2 regions of the Marinobacter sp. M5B genome follow, and region 1 is predicted to be linked to the other one. Evidence: predicted binding sites of a transcription regulator. Region 1 holds the regulator's gene; the other holds the start of a gene.
What was found. Region 1 encodes LexA, which represses DNA repair genes until DNA is damaged. Its sites were predicted from a motif close to CTGTNTNNNNANACAG; they were not measured.
Positions count from the first base shown of each region.

Region 2: recA (recombinase RecA) is a predicted target of LexA. The motif match lies at 5,077-5,092, and genes of this name have one in related genera.

Region 1 covers NZ_CP156894.1:2,998,128-3,009,436, reverse strand. The annotation lists gene AAGD24_RS13645 (autotransporter assembly complex family protein) at 1-763, shown strand, start outside; gene AAGD24_RS13640 (translocation/assembly module TamB domain-containing protein) at 760-4,503, shown strand; gene AAGD24_RS13635 (SIMPL domain-containing protein) at 4,513-5,199, opposite strand; gene AAGD24_RS13630 (hypothetical protein) at 5,212-5,412, shown strand; gene AAGD24_RS13625 (gamma-glutamyl-gamma-aminobutyrate hydrolase family protein) at 5,397-6,164, opposite strand; gene AAGD24_RS13620 (amidoligase family protein) at 6,157-7,152, opposite strand; gene lexA (transcriptional repressor LexA) at 7,331-7,939, shown strand; gene AAGD24_RS13610 (cell division inhibitor SulA) at 8,105-8,515, shown strand; gene AAGD24_RS13605 (hypothetical protein) at 8,519-8,779, opposite strand; gene AAGD24_RS13600 (DUF6586 family protein) at 8,831-9,307, opposite strand; gene AAGD24_RS13595 (DUF1329 domain-containing protein) at 9,568-10,926, shown strand; gene AAGD24_RS13590 (SOS cell division inhibitor) at 10,993-11,309, shown strand, end outside.
Region 2 covers NZ_CP156894.1:1,582,652-1,593,960, reverse strand. The annotation lists gene AAGD24_RS07210 (Lon protease family protein) at 4-2,412, opposite strand; gene AAGD24_RS07205 (hypothetical protein) at 2,580-2,864, shown strand; gene AAGD24_RS07200 (PilZ domain-containing protein) at 3,042-3,419, shown strand; gene AAGD24_RS07195 (flavodoxin family protein) at 3,426-3,896, opposite strand; gene recA (recombinase RecA) at 3,934-4,986, opposite strand; gene AAGD24_RS07185 (CinA family protein) at 5,133-5,633, opposite strand; gene mutS (DNA mismatch repair protein MutS) at 5,716-8,349, shown strand; gene fdxA (ferredoxin FdxA) at 8,487-8,810, shown strand; gene AAGD24_RS07170 (LysE family translocator) at 8,878-9,543, opposite strand; gene AAGD24_RS07165 (hypothetical protein) at 9,575-10,609, opposite strand; gene AAGD24_RS07160 (DegV family protein) at 10,767-11,309, opposite strand, start outside.

The sequences.
Region 1 (11,309 bases):
GACCGATTCCATTCGCCTTTCCGCCGGCTATCAGCGGGAGGATATTGAGGACGTCGAGTCTGAGCTGCTTACCCTTGGCCAGCAGTGGAAACACCAGCTCGATAACGGCTGGTTGCAGGTTGCCTCGATCCGCTGGGAAGGTGAGCGTTTTCGCATCGGCGATGATGACCCCGAGCAGAGCAGTCTGTTGCTGCCGGGGCTTGGGTATTCGAAACTGCAGGCGGACTCGCCGTTGGATCCATCCCGGGGATATCGTATCCAGTTCGATGTGACCGGCTCTCACCGTGCCGTCATCTCCGATGTGGATATTCTCCATGCCAATGTTCTGGTAAAGGGCCTCTACACCCTGGCGGACAACCACCGTTTTCTGTCCCGGTTCCAGTTTGGTGGCGTGGCCACCAATCGCTTCTCGGATGTGCCGCCGTCATTGCGGTTCTTTGCCGGTGGCGACCAGACGGTGCGGGGGTATGGCTATGAGACGCTGTCACCCCGGAACAGCGAGGATGTGGCCATTGGTGGCCGTTACCTGATGGTAGGCAGTGTCGAGTATCAGTACGAGTTTACCGAAAACTGGCGGGTCGCGGCGTTTGTTGACGAAGGCAACGCCATGGATGACCTGTCGGACCCTCTGGCGACGGGTGCCGGCGTGGGCATTCGCTGGATCAGCCCGGTCGGGCCGCTGCGCCTGGACGTCGCCAAGGGCCTGGATCCCGAGTTTGGCGGTGAGTGGCGCGTTCACTTTTCCATGGGGCCGGAGTTATGAGCGACGAAGCGAAAACTCCAACACCAAAACGGTCAAAACGCCTGAGAAACGGGTTGTTGATAGCGCTGGCCGTTATTGTCCTGCTACCGCTGTTACTGCTTGGGGTGTTGGTGCTGGCGCTGCGTTCGGAAACCGGTACAGCCTGGGTGATTGATCAGGTTCCCGGCCTCGAGGTTGAGCAGGGGCAGGGTTCGTTGCTGGGGCAGTGGCAGGCAGCCTCCCTGACATGGCAAGGCTACGGTGTTGGGCTAAAGGTAGAGTCGCCAGTTGTTGACTGGTCGCCCACCTGCCTGTTCAACAAACAGCTCTGTCTGGAGCGACTCCTGGCGGACAGCATTGATCTGACTCTGCAGCCATCCGGCGAGCCCAAAGAAGACAGCGGTGATATCAGTCTACCCAGTGTCGACCTTCCGTTGGGGCTGGTGGTCCGGGACGTGAACCTTGGTCCCTTTACGCTCAACGATGCCAAGGTCTGGGACCGGCTCCAGCTCAAGGCTCAGGGTTCCGGTTCGGACTGGCATCTGCAGAACCTCGCCTTTGTTCGGGACGATATCAGTATTGATGCCTCCGGCAGGCTCCAGACCCGGGGCGACTGGCCGCTGGATCTGGAGGTTGGGCTGATGCTCCCGCCCCCGTATGGCGCTGATTGGCAATTGGCACTCAATCTGACCGGGAGCGCTGCAGACCTGAGAGTTAAGGGCCAGAGCAGCGGTTATCTTGATGCCACGCTGGCTGGCCGGGTGGCGCCGCTGGACAGCGCCCTGCCGGCGGAACTGACCGTTCGTTCCAGCCGGTTCGTCCCGGCGGAGGGGTTACCGAAAACCCTGGTGCTGACAGACACCGTGGTTGCCTTGAAAGGCAGCCTTGAGAACGGTTTCCGCTCGGACTCCCGCACCGTGCTGCCCGGATCGACAGGCGATATACCCTTGTCATTGAAGGGGTTGGTGACTACAGAAGGCCTCGATGGATTGGAGCTCGTGTTGACCGGCCCCGGGACTACTGAGGCTGAGACGGGCCGCCTCCTCGTCACCGGCAACGTGAGCTGGGAGCAGGCGCTTCAGGCAGACGCCAAGGTCAGTCTCGACGCTTTTCCCTGGTACAGCCTGATTCCGGATTTTGAACAGCCGCCGGTCACATTGCGCCAATTCAACGGCGACGTTCAATACCAGGGGGGAGCCTATCAGGCGAGCATTGACGCCAGTGTCAGCGGCCCCATGGGCGACGCCGATATGGCGGGGGATCTTGAGGGTGACCTGGAGTCCGTTGCGTTGACGAACCTGCGCGTTAATACCGGCGCGGGTTTTCTCGGCGGCCGTGCGGACGTGGCGTTCGCTGATCAGTTGTCCTGGGATGCAAGCCTGACGCTGGACAGCTTTAACCCTGGTTTCTGGCTTCCCGCCCTGGAAGCGAGCCTGAGCGGCGACGTGGATACCAGCGGACGTCTGCAGGAGGAAGGAACGCCTACGCTGCAGGCAAAATGGGACCTTTCCGGAAGTTGGCAGGCCAATGAGGCGCTGATACGAGGTGCGCTGGACAGTGATGCCGGTAACTGGACATTGTCGGACCTGGAGCTTGAGGTAGGGGACAACCGGGTGACCGGCCAGGGCCGATGGGGACAACAGATTAACGGCAACCTGGAACTGAACCTGCCTGCGCCGGAAACCTTCCTGCCGGGGCTGGCGGGTTCGGTCAACGGTACGGCCTCGGTTTCCGGCACCGTGGACCAACCCCGTGGCAAGGTAACACTCACTGGCAGCGACCTGGCATGGCAGGATCAATTGAGTCTGTCCAGCCTGGACCTGACGGCCACGCTGCGCGAAGGGTTCAACATCCAGGCGGACCTTCGGGGAAAGGAAGTTCGGTATGGCGAACAGCTACTGGAAGACTTGTCGCTGGCACTGACGGGAACTCGGGATGATCACCAACTCAGGCTAAACGCCCGCCACAAAGAGGCGGAGTTGTCGCTGTTGCTGGCCGGAGACGCCTCGGAAAGCTGGAATGCCTGGGTGGGTGCGCTTGAGCAGGGGCAAATCAGTGTGCCTGCCCAAGGCCAGCAATGGACCCTGTCAGAGTCCGCGGCCCTCGAGTATACCGAAGCGGGCAAGCTCACGTTGGGACAGCACTGCTGGCAGTGGCAACAGGCGTCTGTCTGTGCCGAGGACCAGACTCTGCTCCCGACTCAAGATATCGCCTATCGCATTGAAAATTTCCCGACCACGGCACTCTCCCCGCTGTTGCCGGACACCCTGCGTTGGGACGCAACGCTGAATGCTGACCTGCAAGTGGTCATGACGGAAGATGGGCCGGATGGTGAAGTATCCATCGACGCTGGTTCCGGCGAGTTTGAAGTGCAGGTGAGGGACGAATGGGAGAGCCTGAGCTACAACACCTTCACCACCCGCCTGAGTTTGAAGCCGAATGTGGCGGAGCTGGACCTGCAGTTGCAGGGGCCCGATATTGGTAATCTCTCGGTCGGCATGTCGGTCGACCCGGATAATGATGCCCGTGAAGTCGATGGGCAATTCAGCATCGAAGGCCTGGATATCGCCATGGCTGGCATATTTGCCGGGCTGGAGGTTGTTGAGGGAGAGCTCAATGGCGAGGGGACACTGTCTGGGCCGCTAATGAAGCCAGCTGTAAACGGCGAGCTTGCGCTCTCTGGCGGTCACATTGCCGATCCACGGTTACCGATTCCGCTTGAGGATCTGGTGGTCAGCCTGGAGTTGAAAGGATATAGCGCGGATTTGTCCGGACGTTGGCGCAGCAATGAACGCGGAAGCGGCAACATAGAAGGGTCATTGGCCTGGGAGGCGGAACCGTCGGTGGAAGTGCGGCTGACCGGTGACCGTTTGCCCTTCAATTACGAGCCGTACGCCCAAGTGGAGCTGGTGCCGGATATCACTATCGCCTACGAAGGCGGCGATCTGTCGGTTTCCGGTAACCTGAACGTACCCCGGGGCACGATCGAAATTCGCGAGCTGCCCGCCCAGGCCGTGTCCGTATCCGAGGACGAGGTTATCGTCGGTGCTGAGGAGAAGGAAGGCGGGCTCCGCACTCTCAATATGGACGTCACTGTCGTGGTGGGTGAGGACGAGGTCAGCTTTAGTGGTTTCGGTGTCACCGGTAACCTTGAGGGGACACTGCGTATCGGCAACAACCTGGATACCCGAGGTGCCCTGCAGCTTGTTGAAGGCCGGTATGAGGCCTACGGTCAGGAGCTCGACCTGCGCCGGGCCAGGCTGGTGTTTGTGGGGCCACTGTCAGAACCGTACCTGGACATCGAGGCAGTGCGGCGTGTGGACAACGTGGTGGCCGGTATCCGCCTCAGCGGCCCGGTGAGCTCGCCCCGGACCGAAGTGTTTTCTGAACCGGAAATGCCTCAGACCGATGCGCTCTCGTATGTGATCCTCGGCCGGGCACCGCAAAGTCGTGGTGATGAGGGGCAAATGAGCAGGGCAGCCATATCGCTGGGGCTGACTCAGGCTAACAAGGTAACCCAGGGTATTGGCGAGGAATTCGGAATACGCAATCTGACGCTGGAGGCGGAAGGTTCAGGGGATGAATCGGCAGTAGTGGCCAGTGGTTACCTGACGGATGAACTCAGCATCCGCTACGGTGTCGGCATCTTCCAGCCCATCACCACGGTGGCGCTACGTTACGATATCGGACGTTACTTCTATCTGGAGGCTGCCAGTGGCCTGGCAGCCTCCCTGGATATATTCTATACGCGGGACTTCTGAGCGGGTGATTTACTCCAGTTCAAAAGTCGCGCTAACCCGGGCCTCCAGTTCACGGGAACCGACCGCTGAGACAGCGTCCGAGGCGCCTCGCATTTCCGCCATCATTGGCATCGGGGGTTGATGGCCACCATCGACGTTGATGGTCATCACCTCTCCGCACTGTTTGTCCAGTTCCCGGGCAACAAATTCGCAGCGTGATTTCGCATCCGCAATGGCGCCCGCCAGGGCCTGTTTACGCAAACCGACTTCATCGGAATGAAAAAACTGATGGGGACCGACGTTGTAGTCCATACCCAGTGATTGCGCCTGTGCAAGAATCGGGTTGAGCAGAGAGAGGTCATCGATGGTGAAGCTGACCGTTTGCGAAGCCACGGCCACTCGTCGGGGCTCCTCGTGACGCTCTGGTGAGGGAATCGAACGGCTGTAAAGGTTCAACGAGGCGTCGCTGTAGGATTTGAGCCGGTCGCGGAAGTCCTCGATGCTCTCCCGCCACTTCTCCATCTGCTCGTTGACTTCCTCAGTGGCTGTCTCGGGAAGCTTGTGCTCGGCGCGGGCGGTGAACTGCAGCCGTGCGCTGTCTGGCGTATACTTGACTGAGGCCTGACCGCTCAGGCTGACTTCTGCTGCTGATGCGCCCAGGGGAAACAGAATCAGGGCCGTGGAGGCCAGCAGGTATCGATGGACGTTGTGGAACATAGTTGGATCTCCATGTTATTGCACGAGAATCAGGTCAGGTTGACGCCCCGGGAGCGTGATATCCTGTTCAGGCTGACCGGGAGCGACCCCCATTATGTGACCACCCGCGAGCAACTGAAAGAGTGGGCGGCCCGTTATTTGACGGCTCTGCCCGACGATGCTCGGGAAATTCGTGAAATTAAGGCCGTGTTGCAGCGTTATCTGCCATTTTGAGCGGTATTCTCATCATCTTCTCCGGCGGCTTCGACGGGTTCATCCAGCCGAATCAGCTTCCTGTCTTCCGCAGCCTGCACGAAATGGCTGAAAATCCGCCGGTGGCCGCCATGATAAAGCAGGTACTCCGGGTGCCACTGGATGCCCATTAGCCATTGCCCACGTGTATTTTCTATCGCTTGCACAAACGAGTCGTTGTCCACGGCGACAACGCGGAGATGTGTGCCCAGTTTTTTGATGCTCTGGCTGTGGATGCGGTTCGCGCCAATCACCGGGCTGCGCATCACCTCTCCCAGGCGGCTGTCACTGACGACCCGAACAGTCTGTAGCGGTAACAGTAACGGCCGGTGGCGGGTGTTCACCCGCAGAGGTGTCACGTTCTGGCACAAAGATCCGCCGCGAAAAATATTGATAAACTGGGCGCCGCGGCAGATACCCAGTACCGGGATGTTCAATTCTTCAGCACGGGACAGCAGACGAACATCGGTTTCGTCGCGGCGCACGTCATACCGGGCGGTGACCTGGGGAGTCTGGCCGTACCGCGAAGGGTGCACGTGGGTACCACCGGAGAGCACAAGGCCGTCGAGCAACGAGACGTCCACCTTCGAACCCGGGCGGATAAAATGGGTTCGCGCACCGTGGAGGCGCAGCGCGAAGGTGATCAGCCGGTGGGCGAGGCTGCGGCGTGCCGGGCCGCTGATGCCAATCGTAAGGCCCGGATGTTCAGGCTTATCTACCGGGCTTTCAGACATAGTTCCCGGACCGAAGCCACTGGTCAGACGTGTCTAACCAGCTGTGGGTCAGGTTATGGAGGCTCAGTTTGCGACTGTTGCGAAACTCCGTAACCAGTTTCGATAAGTCATCAGCGTTGGCCACCAGCTGTTCCAGCACAATCCAGTCATTCCAAACCGTGGAAAAATGCCAGTCAGGGTTATCAATGTCGCAGTCGGGTAGCCGGTAATGCAGCGTTGGCCGGCTTTTGATGCGCTCATCCTCCACATATTCTGCGAGCAAATCGCTGTTCAGGTGTGCGAACAGCGGGAGCAGGTCCAGGGCCTTGTTGCGGGTTGGATTGTAATGCAGGTAGTCCCGCATTAATTGCTCCATGTCCGGCGCATAATCCTCTGAAATCAGAAGGTCAATGTAGGTGCTGCTCCAGGGTTCAATGTAGCTGGTCAGCTTACGGCTGAAATCGATCTGGTGGCGTGCCTTCAGCCACTCGTAGAGCGCAGCGAAGGCCCGCAGGTAGCGCACCAGCGTTGTGGCTCTGAGGTCCGGTAGCTCCGGGTTCAATTGCAAACCAAAGGCATAATAGAGCGCCTCCCGGCTGCCGAGTGCGCCTGCTCTTCGCAGCTCATCGCAAAGTGTCTCTATGCGTTCCAGCTTACTGAAAGCCAGCGGAGGGCTGACGATCTCCAGGGGCACGATTTTCTCGGCGGCTGCGTCGATCACGCTCATGGCCTGGCCGCCAAGTTCCCTGACGGACTCGGGAAGACGCTCGTCGGCCAGATCAAGGTCCTTTATCGGGTCCGAATCCAGTTCGATGGTAAAGTCACCGAGTTCCGTTTCAACCTCGGACACATAGCGCGCAACAGACTTTCCGGTACCTCCCAGCAGTTTTGCGGACAGCGAGACGAGATCTTCGTAACCGAGGCCGGACAACTCAATTTCAACGCCAACTCTGCGTTCCTTGCCATCATCCGTCTTGAGGATGTCCGGTAACCTACATCTGTTGCTCATTCAGGCGACTCCCTATCTTGGTTGCGATTACCTTAACACAGTCATACGTCAGGGCGTGGTGGACGGGCCACCCAGTGCGGCTCAAGGAAAAATTGCGTTTACAGGGTTTACACTGGATAAAACACTGTATATAGTCAAATCACTGTATATAAAAACAGGGCTAACCGGGGCAACCTAAATGAAGCTGACAGCTAGGCAGACACAGGTACTGGATATTATTCGTCGCTACCTTGACGAGACTGGGTATCCGCCGACCCGTGCAGAAATCGCGGCGGAACTTGGGTTTCGTTCTGCCAATGCCGCAGAAGAACATCTGCGGGCACTGGCCCGAAAAGGCGCCATCGAGATGGTGCCGGGAGCCAGCCGGGGAATACGTCTTCCCGATGTAGAGGCTGATCTTGGTTTGCCAGTGATCGGTCAGGTGGCGGCCGGTAGCCCCATACTGGCCCAGGAGCATATCGAAGACCATTGCACCCTGCAGCCTGAATTTTTCTCGCCCTCGGCGGATTATTTGCTCAGGGTACGCGGCATGAGCATGAAGGACATTGGCATCCTTGACGGCGACCTGTTGGCGGTGCACCGCACCCACGATGTGCACAACGGACAAGTGGTTGTGGCGAGGGTAGGTGAGGAAGTCACGGTCAAACGGTTCCGTAAGGAAGGCTCGAAAGTGTACTTGATCGCCGAGAACGAGGAATTCGAACCCATAGAAGTGGATCTGACAGAACAGGAACTCTTCATTGAGGGGCTCGGCGTCGGGGTCATACGGCGCTCGGACCTTCACTGACACCCCCAGGGTGTCCGGACATATCCGGCTGTGTTTCGTTGAGTGTTGAACACCGCGGGCGCGGCTTAACGGCAGGTGAGGCTTATTATGGAACAACTCAGCTTTAATCAGAATCTGGCTTATGCTCACGGAGGCGGCAGGTTTGTCGGTTCAGAGGTTGCCGGTATGAGCGACCATGATACCGTCAGGGCGCCTGCTGTCAGGAGTCGCCCAGCCAAACCGGCAGGCAATGTGACCGAAATCATTTTGCCCGAAGGGCAGGTTGAGAACTTCCAGCTATTGCTACCGATGCTTACGCAGTTGAATCAGGAGAAGCGTTGGTTAGCCTGGATTGATCCGCCCCAAAGCCTTGTCAGTAAGTGGCAGACCATGCGTGGCATCGTTGCAGGCGAACTGTTGGTGTTGAGGTCTACTCCTGACTACCCAGCCGGGGAGCTTGCCGAGCGAGCACTGAGCGCAGGCACCTGTCACGCTGTGGTCATGTGGACCCACAAGCTCGGGCGCGAAGCGCTCGCGTCACTGGAGCAGGCTTCGGCTCGGGGTAACAGTCATGGTGTGGTGCTGCGCCAGCGCTGATCGTCAATGAAGTGTGTAGGAGGGCCGGATGTCCTGAGTGTCCGGCTCTTCGTCTTCCCAGTCGATATCATGGGCAACGTTACCGACGGCCTCAATACCGGCTGCAATCATGGCCTTGGCCACGTTCATGTCCCGGTCTTCCATCATCTCCCTGGCTTCCGTCGAAAATGATATCTGGACCAGTGGTGCACTGTCGTCGTCGATGCGGCGAAGCGCATAGTCTCCGTTGCTCAGTTGTACAATCTCGAAAAACGATGGTGACATTAAGTTAGCCTTTCAGTTCATTCCTGTTGGGTCCGGCAACGCCGTGGTTCATTACCATTCGCTGTGCCGATCCTCGAGGATATCGATAAAGTGTTTCATCGCGCCCAGAGTGGTTTCCAGAGCCTGCTTTGAGCGATCCGGGCCGGTGTCAGCTGCAACCGCAATCACGTTTTCATTGCTGACCGTTTTTCGGGTCACCGGGGGATTGCCCTGATGACGCTCAAGCTGCTCGAGATGACTCCACCAACTCCGCCCGTCACTGGCCAGCTGCTCCAGTTCTGTCATTTCCGGGCTGTGGGTTCCGATCAGCTCATCCAGTGCCTCAAGGTCATCAGGCTGGCTATGTTTGTGCTGATACACCCTGGCGATCATTACCAGCGTCAGTTTTCGAGCCCTCAGCCCTAGCTCTATGCTGCCTTGCAGCAGGGCTTCTTTCGTTGGAACGGTGTCGCTGTGCTCCAGCTGCCCCAACAGGTTGCGAGCCAGGAATATTTTCTGGGAAACCAATGAATGCCACTGCGAAGCCATGGTAGTACCTGAGAGCGGTTCACTGCTGTGCGATGAATTAATCGCCAACTATAACATTTTTCATTGTGAATTTCTCCTCCCACCGTTGGTTTGGTGGTTTTGACAAGAAACTACAAAGATTCACTTGAAACGGTCGTTTGAATTTGGCAAAAAGGCGCCCCGATTGAATAACATTTGATCGCCTGTTGTTGTTTCCGGCGTAGGCATGCCAAACCGCGAATGACACATGGGTTGATCGGTTACCTTGGAGGTAGAAGGGAATGCGGAACCAATGGGTCACGGGTTTTACAGTGGCATTGTTTGGGTTGTCAGGCGTTGCGTTGGCAAAGGTCAGTGAATCCGAAGCTCAGCGGCTGGCTAGCGAACTGACTCCAGTTGGAGCTGAGCGGCAGGGCAATGCCTCTGGCAGCATTCCGGCGTGGACAGGTGGGCTAACCAAGCCGCCCGCTAGTTGGAAACCGGGGCAGGTGGAAACCAACCCGTTTCCCGAGGATGAGCCTCTGTTTGTTATTACCGGCGCGAATGTGGATCTATATCGCGACAAGCTGACCGACGGACACATCCGTATGCTTGAGCAATATGGCCCGGAATTTGTGATGCCGGTGTACCAGACCCGTCGTACCGCGGCCTTCCCGGAAGATGTGTACGAAAAGTCCCGGGAGAATGCCCGCAGCGCGGAACTTCTGGCGAACGGAAACGGTGTGCGTGACACCATCATGACCAGCCCCTTCCCGATTCCAAAGAATGGCCTGGAGGTGATCTGGAACCACATCCTGCGTTATCGCGGAGAGGAACTGTCGTTCCGTAGCGCTTCAGCGACGCCCCAGGTGAACGGTTCCTACAACCAGGTTGTTAACCAGTACGACTATTACTTTGCCTACAGCCGCCGCGGCGCGAACCTCGCCGATATCGATAACAAGATTTTTTACCTGAAAACCGACACCATCGCACCATCCAGTCTCGCGGGCACCATCACTCTGGTTCATGAAACCCTGGATCAGATTCGCTCACCCCGGCTCGCGTGGCGATACGATGCCGGCTCAAGGCGGCTGCGCCGGTCACCGAACCTGGCCTATGAAACCGATCTGCCGAACTCTTCATCCCTCCGCTCGGTTGATCAGAAAGACATGTACAATGGCGCCCCTAACCAGTACGACTGGGAGCTGAAAGGCAAGCGTGAGATCTTCGTGCCCTACAATGCCTACAAGCTTCACGACGCGGATGTCCAGCCGGACGATGTCATTCGGCCACAGCACATCAACCAGGAGTTGGCCCGATACGAGCTACATCGGGTATGGGTTGTCGAAGCGAAACTGCGGACCGGTATCAGTCATATCTATTCCCGCAGGGTGTTCTACGTCGACGAAGATAGCTGGCAGATTCTTGCCACGGAGGAGTACGACAGCAATGATGAACTCTGGCGGGTGTCCGAAGCTCACAACATCAGCTACTACAGTGAGCCGGTATTCTGGACTACCATGGAGATGACTTACGATCTGAACGCCCAGCGCTATTACATCGATGGTCTGGATAACGGCTTCCCCGCCTATGATTTCGAGCCTGGCTTCCGTGGTAATCAGTTTTCTGCCTCGGCAGCCCGGAGAGCAGCCCGCCGCTGATGACTGGCAGCCCCGGGCCGGTCGAGGCACGGGGCGCTACCGGACCGTTTTCAAGGAGATGCAATTATGTCGGTACCGGAACAGCTAGAGGCAGTGGATACCTTGGTTGAACACCTGAAGACCGCGCTTGCGGAGAAGAACTGGGACGAACTGTCCCGTCTGAATGAGCTGGTCAAACCGACGATCGAGCCGGTTATGGCGGCCCTTGAGGCCGGCGATCTGAGCCCTGAGCCAATCAGGGAAAGGCTGGCAGCCCTGCAGACATTCTGTGATCGTGCCAATATTTCGGCAAATGAAGCCAAGGCGGAAGCCCAGAAAGCGCTGAAAGGGGTGAACCAGAACCGCAGCGCGGCAAAAGCCTATCAAAACGTCTCGTTAAATCG
Region 2 (11,309 bases), 1.4 Mb from region 1:
CTCTTAATGAATCGACGGATCTTTGTGGTCGTCCCGGGCATGCTCCTGACGCTCATGCTCGCGCATTTTCTCCAGACGTTGCTGGATAATGCCAAAAACGCTCTGCTTAGGGTACCTGCCTTTGTCATCAGCCTTGCCTGCCGGTTTACCGAGCAACAGCGTAATCGCTTCCTCGGCACGGCTGACCGCATGCACGGCAAACTGTCCATTGCGAACAGCCTGGACAACCTCCTGCTCAAGCATCAGGTTCTGGACGTTGGTGGAGGGTACAATCACCCCCTGGGTGCCAGTGAGTTCCCCGGTCAGCCTGCAAGTGCTGAAAAAGCCTTCAACCTTCTCGTTCACGCCACCAATGGGCTGAACCTCTCCGAACTGGTTCACCGACCCGGTGATCGCCAGGTCCTGCCTGACAGGCAGGCCGGACAACGCAGACACCAGGGCGCACAGTTCCGCCAGTGAGGCACTGTCACCGTCCACTTCGCCGTAGTTCTGTTCGAAGGTCAGGCTGGCCGACAGGTGCATGGGATCCGTAACGGCAAAATGGGCAGACAACCAGGAACTGAGGATCATCACCCCTTTCGAGTGAATGTTACCACCCAGTTTGACGTCCCGTTCGATATCCATCACACCGCCATCTCCATAATAGCAGGTGGCAGTGATACGGTTGGACAAACCAAACTCGAATCCGCCGGTAGAGAGCACTGACAACGCATTCACCTGCCCAACGCAGGTGCCCGTCGTGGACACCAGCGTGGTGCCATCGCGGATGGAGTCGTAAAACTGATCACGGATACGGCTGCTGCGATATTGGGCGCTCTCCAATGCCTGATCCACATGGGAGTTCTGGATCAGCTTTGCCCCCGCCTGTCTCGCCCAGTAATCAGATTCCCTCAGCAGATTGGCGATATCCGCTGCGTGCAGCGACAGCCGATCCTGATGTTCTGCCATGCGCGAACTGTGCTCAATCACACGTGCCACGGCTTTGTTGCTGCAATGCAGCAGCTTCTTTTCGTTCACCAGGCTGGCGATGAACTTGGCGTACAGGAGCTGGCTCTCGTCCGTACGCATCATCTCGTTTTCAAAGTCTGCGGTGACCCGAAACAGCTCAGCGAACTCGGGGTCGTATTCCTGCAACAGCATCCAGGTTTCCCGATCGCCAAACAGTACGATCTTTACGTCCAGCGGAATCGCTTCGGGTTCCAATGAAATCGTGCCCGACAGGGTCAGCTCCCGTTCCAGCGAGTTGATCTGGATGGACTTGGATCGCAAGGCACGCTTCAACCCGTCCCAGACAAATGGCTGCTCAAGCACCTTGATCGCATCCATCAGCAGATACCCCCCGTTGGCACGGTGAATACTGCCAGGGCGTATGAGCGAGAAGTCGGTAAACACCGAACCCTTGAAGGTTACGCTTTCCACGTAGCCAAACAGGTTGTGGTAGGTGGGATTGTCCTCGACCACAACCGGCACTTCGTCGGTTTTCTGGTGAACCAGCACATTGACCAGATAGCGCCGGGGCATTTTTTTATCCAGCGACGCATAGGCGATGGCCGCCTGCTCTTCATTGTCTTCCAGAAAAATTTCCAGGCTCTCGGACAGATCCTTACGCACTTCCTCGAAATACGAAACCACCTCCGGCATATCCCTGTATTTCTCGATCAACTCGTCGATCTGGTGTCCGGAGATGCTTTCCAGTGTTTCCTCGTTGAGTGCCTGCTGGCTTTCGGCGTATTCCTGCTCCCAATCCGCCAGTTTGCGCAGGGCCTGACGCAGCTTCTTCTCGAGCTTGTTGATGTCGTTCTCGAATTTGTCCCGCTGAGCTTCTGTCAATGCCTGGAAGGATTCAGCGGTATGGGGTTCCTCGCCATTCATCGCCACCAGCCGATAGCCGCCGGGTGTCGTAATATTCAGGCTGACCTTCTTTCGCTTGGCCTGGGCCGCCACCTTCTCCAGTTCATCTTCCTGCTTCTTGCCATACCCGTTTTTCAGCTGCTCTGCACGCTCAAGGAAACTGTCGCTGTCGAACGTCTGGGGGATCATCTTCATCAGACGCCCCATCAACTTTTCCATATCCTGTTTGAGCTCGGTGCCCTTACCGGCGGGCAACTGAAGAACACGGGGAATTCGCGGTTCCTCGAAGTTGGCGACATAACACCAGTCGTGGCTCTGATTCTCAGTGTCCACGTGATGCTCCAGATAACGGAGCATCATCGTGCGCTTGCCTAAGCCGTTACGGCCCACGGCGTAGACGTTGTAACCGCCATGGGGCATGGCAAGCGCAAAACGCACCGCTGCCTGGGCCCGATTCTGGCCAACAATTTCCGCCAGGGGCTCGAGCTGTCGCGTGGTCTTGAACGGTAGATCTTTTAAAACACAGGCTTTGTAGAGCTGGTTCAGGGACAGTGACTTCAAGGTTCGGTCCTGTAACGGTATGAAAGCATTTTGGTGTTGGCCGCTCATTGTAGAATCTGGGGCCGGCCCTGTCGCGCTCTCGCTAAAGATTTAGCCCAACTTGTCGATAAATTGATCAATCGGGCATAATAACAGAGGCCTCAACCTCAGGGCGGGACACTCATTCAATGGATATTTATCGAAATCAGTCACAACCGTTGACGGTGCTGGAGTCACTGCGAAAACGCAAACCCTTTACCGCACCGCAGCCGCAACAGGCGTCACCGTCGCCGGAAAAACCGCAGGGCGACCGACGTGTACAGCCCGACCGACGCCGGGCACAGGTGGCTTTTGAGGGGCCAGACCGCCGCAAGAAGCGGTCCAGGCGCAGCCCGCGATTACTGAACCCGAAAACCGGCAAGGCCGCTCCCACCGAAGACCGCAGGGGACGACTGGTCAGCACCCAGGCCTGAACACCATGTCATTAGGGGCATGATTTTGCTGTCGGCACACTGCAGCCCCATTTTGATAACCCGGTCACAGTTCTTCGCTTGGTCATTTTTCAGTCACCATCGTGGGCACTAGACTTCAACGTCCCGGTGGAAGAACGGGCCAATAATAATCACAAGATACGCAACGGATGCCAACGTATGATGAGTGATTCCGCAGACCGCAGAATCAAGGACCGCTACCCTGCCATGTGCCTGAAGGTACAGCTGCAGGAGCGTGGCTTCTTTGGTCGAGGGAAGAATTCAACCGCTGTCACCTGCCTGGACCTGAATCGCTATGGCATGGCGGTGCTTTGCCCAAGGCCAGTAGAGTCTGGCGCCCGTCTCTATATGGACTTTCATGGCAAGTACATCTGCGAATCCCGTGTCGCCGCCCGGGTGATCAGTTGCCAGCCCTATCAGACCGGCTACCGGGTAAGCATCCAGTTCAGCTACTGTTTCGACAAAAAGGGGTATTCACGAACCGTGGACAATGCCCTTTCCCGCATTGAAGGCCTGTACAACCGCTACGCCAGCTAAAGCTTCCTAGAACAGCCCGGCATCCAGGCTGACGGCCATGTAGAGCCCCAGTTCCCGGCACTGATCCTCGAATTCGTCCCGATAGTCGCCATGACAGAGCAATGGCTCCTGCACCAGCCGCCAACGCAGGCCCGTGGTGATGGAATCGATAGCGCGATGGGTGCCGGTACCGTCGAGACCGGCGCGGATGTAGAAGGTGAAGGGCAAACCCTGGGTTTTCTCAAGGCAGGGGTAGTAACTGCGGTCAAAAAAATCCTTTAACGCACCACTCATGTAACCAAGGTTTTCAGTGGTACCGAGGATGATGGCATCACAGGCCAGAACATCTTCCGGGCCTGCTTCCAGCGGAGGGAGCACCGTGACCTCGACATTTTCGATGTCTTCGTGTTTTGCGCCCTGCTCTACGGCTTGCCTTAGTTTAAGGGTATTCGGGGAGGGTGCATGGGCGACAACCAGTAGTTTTTTCTTCGCATCCATACTATCTCCCCGATAACGCAGGAACTAATAACAGAGCTTAGAGAAGCTCACCGTTCGCGTCTGCTGTTGCCTCTTCCTTTGCCGCTTCTTCTTTCTTGGCCGGCTTGGGCATCAGCTTGTCACGCACCGCCGCTTCGATCTCATTGGCGATCTCAAGGTTCTCTTCCAAAAACTTGCAGGCATTGGCCTTGCCCTGGCCGATCTTGTCGCCCTTGTAGGCGTACCAGGCGCCGGACTTGTCCACGAAGCCTTCCTTCACACCCATATCGAGCACTTCGGCCATGTGGTAGATGCCCTTGCCGTACATGATCTGGAACTCGGCCTGCTTGAACGGCGGAGATACCTTGTTCTTGACCACTTTCACTCGGGTTTCGTTGCCCACCACTTCATCGCCATCTTTAACAGCACCGATGCGGCGAATGTCCAGGCGAACGGATGAGTAGAATTTCAGGGCGTTGCCGCCGGTGGTGGTTTCGGGGCTGCCGAACATCACACCAATTTTCATGCGGATCTGGTTGATAAAGATCAGCAGGCAGTTGGCATGCTTGACGTTACCCGTCAGCTTACGCAGCGCCTGGGACATCAGGCGGGCCTGGAGACCAACATGGCTGTCCCCCATCTCACCTTCAATTTCGGCCTTGGGCGTCAGCGCTGCCACGGAGTCCACGATGATGACGTCAACAGCGTTGGAGCGTACCAGCATGTCAGAGATTTCCAGCGCCTGCTCACCGGTGTCCGGCTGGGATACCAGGAGTTCATCCACGTTCACGCCCAGTTTTTCGGCATAGACCGGGTCCAGGGCATGCTCCGCATCCACAAACGCACAGGTTTTTCCAGCCTTCTGGGCCTCGGCAATCACCTGCAGGGTCAGCGTGGTTTTACCAGAGCTTTCCGGGCCGTAGATCTCACAGATGCGACCATAAGGCAGACCGCCTATTCCCAGCGCCACATCCAGGCCCAGGGAACCGGTGGATACCGCAGGGATCGCTTCCCTGGGCTGGTCGCCCATCTTCATGACGGCGCCCTTGCCGAACTGGCGTTCGATCTGGCTCAGTGCTGCACCCAGTGCTTTCTTGCGGTTGTCTTCCATCGTTGCAAACCCTCTGTCGCCAATGCCGTTATCGGGACGGGAGCCCGGCGGCCAAAATCATGGACTGCGGAACCCGGAAAAACCGGACTCCTGTATATTTGAACAGTATTAAAACACAACACGAAGGCAAGACCAACCCCTCCGTTTCAGGGCTTTTCCAGAAAGCCCCTAACTCCCTGTAACACATAAAGAACCGCCTGGCGCCGAACCTGATCACGGTCGCCCTGGAACTGCTCAACCACCGCTTCGGTGTCAGCCGGAGAGCGCCCCCAGGCAAACCACACCGTGCCTACCGGCTTGTCGTCACTGCCGCCACCAGGGCCCGCCACGCCGCTGATCGCAACAGCCACATCCGCACCCGTGGCCGCCAGGGCACCAGCAACCATTTCCCGTACCACCGGTTCGCTAACCGCGCCGTGCTCCCCCAGCGACGGTTCAGTCACACCCAGCAAGCCCCTTTTTGCATCGTTGCTGTAGGTCACCAGTCCCGCCAGAACGTAGGAAGAAGAGCCCGCGCGGTCGGTCAGCACCTTGGCAACCCAGCCGCCAGTGCAACTTTCGGCAGTGGCTATCGTAAGCTCGCGTTGCATTAATACGTCAGCCAATTGCGTGCCGGCTTCCGCCAATGCCTCGTCAGTCAGTGGCATAATGATCTCCTTCGTTTCATCATGGCGGTTATTTTCTTACAATCCCTGCCTTCACATAAAGCCAATGGATCCGGAACCGTTCATGTCAGCAGCCCAGACCGATCTGTCCCACCACACCCCGATGATGAGGCAATACCTCAAGATCAAGGGTGAACACCCCAATGAACTGGTGTTCTACCGCATGGGGGACTTTTACGAGCTGTTCTACGAGGATGCCAAGAAAGCCGCCGAACTGATGGATATCACCCTGACGGCCCGAGGGCAGTCCGGGGGCAGCCCGATTCCCATGGCGGGCATTCCTTACCATTCCGCTGAAGGCTACATTGCACGTCTGGTTCGTGCTGGTCAATCCATCGCCATTTGCGAACAGATTGGCGACCCGGCGACCAGCAAGGGGCCGGTAGAGCGCAAGGTGGTTCGCATTGTGACGCCGGGCACGCTGAGCGACGATGCGTTCCTGGAGGACCGCCGGGATAACCTCCTGGTCGCCATCTACAGCCACCGGGAGCAGTTTGGTTTTGCCTCCCTCGACATCTCCAGCGGACGGTTTACCGTGTCTGAACTGGACGATCTCGAGGGCCTGCAAGGGGAACTCCAGCGCCTGCGCCCAGCGGAGATCCTGATCAGTGAGGACTTTCCTTATCAGGACGTACTGGACGGCTATACCGGTATCCGTCGCCAGGGCCCATGGCTGTTTGAGTCCGACACCGCCCGCCGCGTGATTACCCAGCAACTGCAGGTCCGCGACCTGACCGGCTTTGGCTGCGAAGACCTCACGCTGGCCATCTGCGCCGCCGGATGCCTGCTGCAGTACGCCAAAGAAACCCAGCGCACCGCCCTGCCCCACATTCGCAAGCTCAGCCGTGAACGGCGCGAGGAAGCGGTAATCCTGGACGCCACCAGCCGCCGTAACCTGGAAATCGACACTAATCTCATGGGCGGCACCCAGCACACCCTGGCCTGGGTGATGGACCGGACGGCGACCGCCATGGGTGGGCGCCAGCTAAGACGATGGCTTAACCGGCCCTTACGGGACATTACCGTGGTGGAACAACGCCAGCAGGCGGTTTCAGCACTTCTGGACGGCTTTCACTATGAGCCGGTTCATGACCTGTTGAAAAGCATCGGTGATATCGAGCGGATTTTGGCCCGCGTGGCGCTGCGTTCAGCGCGCCCAAGGGATCTGGCACGGCTGCGGGATGCCTTTCAGGCACTGCCTGAGCTGCAAAAATCGCTGACCTCGGTCGAATCCCACCACATCGTCAGGCTGGCCACGACCATCAGTGAATATCCGGAACTGGCGAACATGCTGGAACGGGCCATTATCGACAACCCGCCGGTGGTCATCCGGGATGGCGGCGTTATCCGCGAAGGTTTTGACGAAGAGCTCGACGAGCTGCGTAACATCAGCGAGAACGCAGGCCAGTTCCTGCTGGACGTTGAGACTCGTGAGCGCGAGCGTACCGGGATCAGCACGCTGAAAGTGGGTTATAACCGGGTACACGGCTACTACATTGAAATCACCCGCGCCCAGTCCGGGCAGGCGCCAGTGGACTACATCCGCCGTCAGACCCTGAAAAACGCCGAACGCTTTATCACCCCGGAACTGAAAGAATTCGAAGACAAGGCCCTGAGCGCCAAGAGCCGCTCGCTGGCACGGGAGAAAGCCCTGTACGACGAGGTACTGGAAACCGTAGCCGCAGAACTGGCACCCCTGCAGGACGCTGCCCAGGCCCTGGCGGAGCTGGATGTGCTCAGCAACTTTGCCGAGCGGGCCACCAGCCTGCGCTTCAATGCCCCGGAATTCAGTGACACGCCCGGCTTCGATATCGAAGAAGGCCGCCACCCGGTGGTGGAACAGCTGTTGAGCGATCCCTACGTGCCCAATGATCTGCTGATGGACCAGCAACGGCGCATGCTGGTGATCACCGGCCCCAACATGGGCGGTAAGTCCACCTACATGCGCCAGGCAGCACTGATTGCCCTGCTGGCTTACACCGGCAGCTATGTGCCCGCCAACCGCGTGGTCATCGGGCCACTGGATCGTATTTTCACCCGCATGGGGTCGTCAGACGACATCGCCGGCGGCCGCTCAACCTTTATGGTGGAAATGACTGAGACCGCCAATATCCTTCACAACGCCACGGAATACAGCCTGGTGCTGATGGACGAGGTGGGGCGCGGCACCAGCACCTTCGACGGCCTGTCCCTGGCGTGGGCGACAGCGGAACACCTGGCCAAACACATTCGCTGCTACACCCTGTTTGCCACTCACTATTTCGAGCTCACGCAACTGGCCGACGATCTTGAGCACGCCGTTAATGTTCACCTGACTGCCACCGAGCACGACGACACCATCGTGTTCCTGCACAACGTTCATGACGGCCCGGCGAGCCAGAGCTATGGTTTGCAGGTGGCGAAGCTGGCTGGCGTGCCCCAGGACGTGATTCGCAATGCCAAGGAGCAGTTGTCCCATCTTGAAGGCGGTGCGGCACCAGCCAGGCCGGCAGCCGATCATGCCGCCGTGGCGCCGGCTGAACCTGAAAAACAGCCACGCACCGCCCGCGTTAGCGAGCCGGTTATGCAGGCAGACATGTTCGCCAGCCTGGAGCCCAGCAAAGTGGAAGAATGCCTGGCCGACCTGGACGTGGACGGACTGACTCCGCGGGATGCCCTTAACCGACTGTACGAATTGAAAGAACTGCTGGGGAAATAGCGGAACTCAGCGGCAGAATTGATCTGTGTAATAACGATAGTGCGCCTCAGCGCTTGCGACAGGGCAGGCCGCTCAATACAATATCGCGCAATTATTATTACACTGATGAGATTGACTACTGGACCAGGAAACTGACTATGACGTTTGTCGTTACTGATAACTGCATCAAGTGCAAATACACGGACTGCGTGGAAGTATGCCCGGTTGACTGCTTCTACGAAGGCCCGAACTTTCTGGTAATCGATCCGGACGAATGCATCGATTGCGCCCTGTGTGAGCCGGAGTGCCCCGCTGAGGCCATTTTCTCGGAAGACGAGCTGCCGGCGGATCAGGTCCAGTTTGTGGAGCTCAACGCCGACCTGGCAGGCAAGTGGCCCAACATCACCGAAAAGAAAGACCCGCTGCCAGAAGCCGAAGAGTGGGACGGCAAGCCGGACAAGCTGCAGTACCTCGAAAAGTAATAGCTGCGTTCAGCGTATTACCATCAAAAAGGGGAGCCTCGGCTCCCCTTTTTCATACATCACCACTTCACTGCGTCGCCAGTTTTGCCCCGATAGCGACGAAGAAGCCACCAGTCAGCGCGTTCAGCATGCGCTTTACGCCCTGCCCCACGCCAAGCCTTCTTGATTTGACCACCACCAACGCCAGCCCACATTGCCAGGCCATCGCCAGCACAAAGTGAACCGCCGCAAGGAACAGCGATTGCTGGAATGCATTCCCGGCGGGATCGATAAACTGAGGAAGCAACGCCATATAGAACAGCGCCGTTTTCGGATTCAGCACGTTCGACAGCAGGCCTTCGCGAAACGCCACCCAGATTGATACCGGTTTCATCAATGGCGGTTCGGCGCTCGATATCGAGGATTCATCGGCGTTTGCGGGGCCCCGGGCCATGGCCTGACGCAACGAACTCAGCCCCAGCCAGATCAGGTAGCAGGCACCTGCCCATTTGACCGCGGTAAACGCCCAGGCCGTCTCTACCAGCAGCACCGAAATACCCAGAGCGGACAGGGTCGCGTGAATAAACAACCCACAGCAGATGCCCACGCTGGTGACACAGCCATCCCGCAAACCATGTTTCAATCCACCGCGCCCGGCGTTCCGCATCACCAGCAGGGTGTCCACCCCTGGCGTGACAGTCAGTAGCGAGATGGCCACCAGATAGGCCCAGAACAGCTCCGTTGGTACCAGCATTGCCAAACATCCCACGCGAACGCAGGAGTGCTCAGCTCTCCTGCTGCAGAAGTTTTTTCGCCGCGGCCGACTTATAGAATGGCGCAAGACGACGACGGATCAGGGCCTCAAGATACCCCTCCTCCCGCAGCACGTCTATCACAGGAAGTGCGTAGGCATCCACCTCCGCCATGACCACATCGCGATCGACCCCAACGGCAGCTAACAGCTCAATTACCGGCTTGTCGCCATACAGGGTGAACAGGTGCTCCACCACGGCCCTGGCACACCCCTCAAAATAGGCCGTCTGTCGGAACTGCAGCCAGAACTCATACCCCAGAACCACAAACTCCTGAAGTTGTATGTCACCCAGCCCCTCGTGCAACTCTTCGATGGTTCGGTCTTCCAGTGACACCCATACGGCCATCACACTGTCGCGCAGCTCCTCGTCGCTCAGCGCCTTGTTCAGGAACTGTTCACTCCGGCTGATCAACCCCGGCAGGCTGTCGGACAACCAGGCCTTAAAACGGCGCTCAAAGGTCTCGTCCAGGCCCGGAACCGCCCTGTTGGCCATGCGCTTGCCAAACTTCATCATCGAGCCGACACCGGGAACACTCTTGGTAATCAGGTTGTCCTCGTAGAGGTAGTTCACCACGCCCTGATACACCACGTTGGAAACCAGCTCCTGATAGACCGGGTGAGCCATGATCTCGCTGATCACCCGCTCACGCTGCTGACGTAGTTCAAGGGCCTCTTCGACGAACCCGGTGGCCTGCTCTCGGGTGATAATATCCCGTAACCGGGACGTGCGCTGGACCGGCGCGTTCAATACCTCCGTGGCCATTTCGGCCGCCAGTTCCGGGATACCGGCATCCAGTTCCATGTTGATCACAATGCGCTGGATCACGCCCATAACCTGTTCCGCCGAGGTCAGCCGGTTCAGGGTGATGGCCCCGGCGTAGTCAAACAGTTCATCCACTTCGGTTTCGAGAAAACGCCGCAACTTGGCCCCTTTCAGGGAAGCCAGTTCGTGTTTTACGTGTTGCTCGAGCAACGCATTGGCGAGATCCGTTTTACCTTTGGTCATAATCGGGGTCCGGTGCTGTCTGGAAGTGGGCTTCTGAATTGAGAACGACATGAGGCTAACACGAAGCCCGACCGGCTGCGTTTGCCGAAGATACAGCCTTTGGTGTGCGAGTGGGCCAAGAATCGCGAGGCGCTACCGGGATGCCCGCTAGCCCCGGCTACTGGAAATCGCTGAATTCGTGGGGTTCTGCGGCAAGCGCCAGGCACAGGCTGCCGGGGCCGATGTAGATGCTGCTGGTAATGCCCATCTGGGAGAGCAACAGCTCAACACCGTTTTTCTCACAGGCGTCACGCAGGCGATTCAATCCTGGAAGGTCCTCGATTTCAGTCCAAGTCAGGCCGCAGGAAAGGCTGACATAGGGCGTCAACAGTCCTGCCTCGACCCTCGCGGTGGCATAGTTCATCACTTTTTCCACTGCCACGTCGAAACTCCGGGTTTTGGCGACAGGTTGTCCTTCAGCGCCCTGACCAAAAATAACCGGGGTAATGTTCAGTGCCTTGCCGAGAAACGCCACCAGTGCCGACACGCTCTTGTCTCCACGCCGACGGGCCCGTTCGCGGATATAGTGCAAATCCCGGGGAATCACGCAGGTGTAGATTCTGTCGGTGAACGTGTCGACTTCATTGCGTAAGGCGTTTTTCGAAAGCTTCTGCTCAATCAGGCGAAGGGTGTGAGCCGCCAGCAGCCCCTGGCCGGCAAA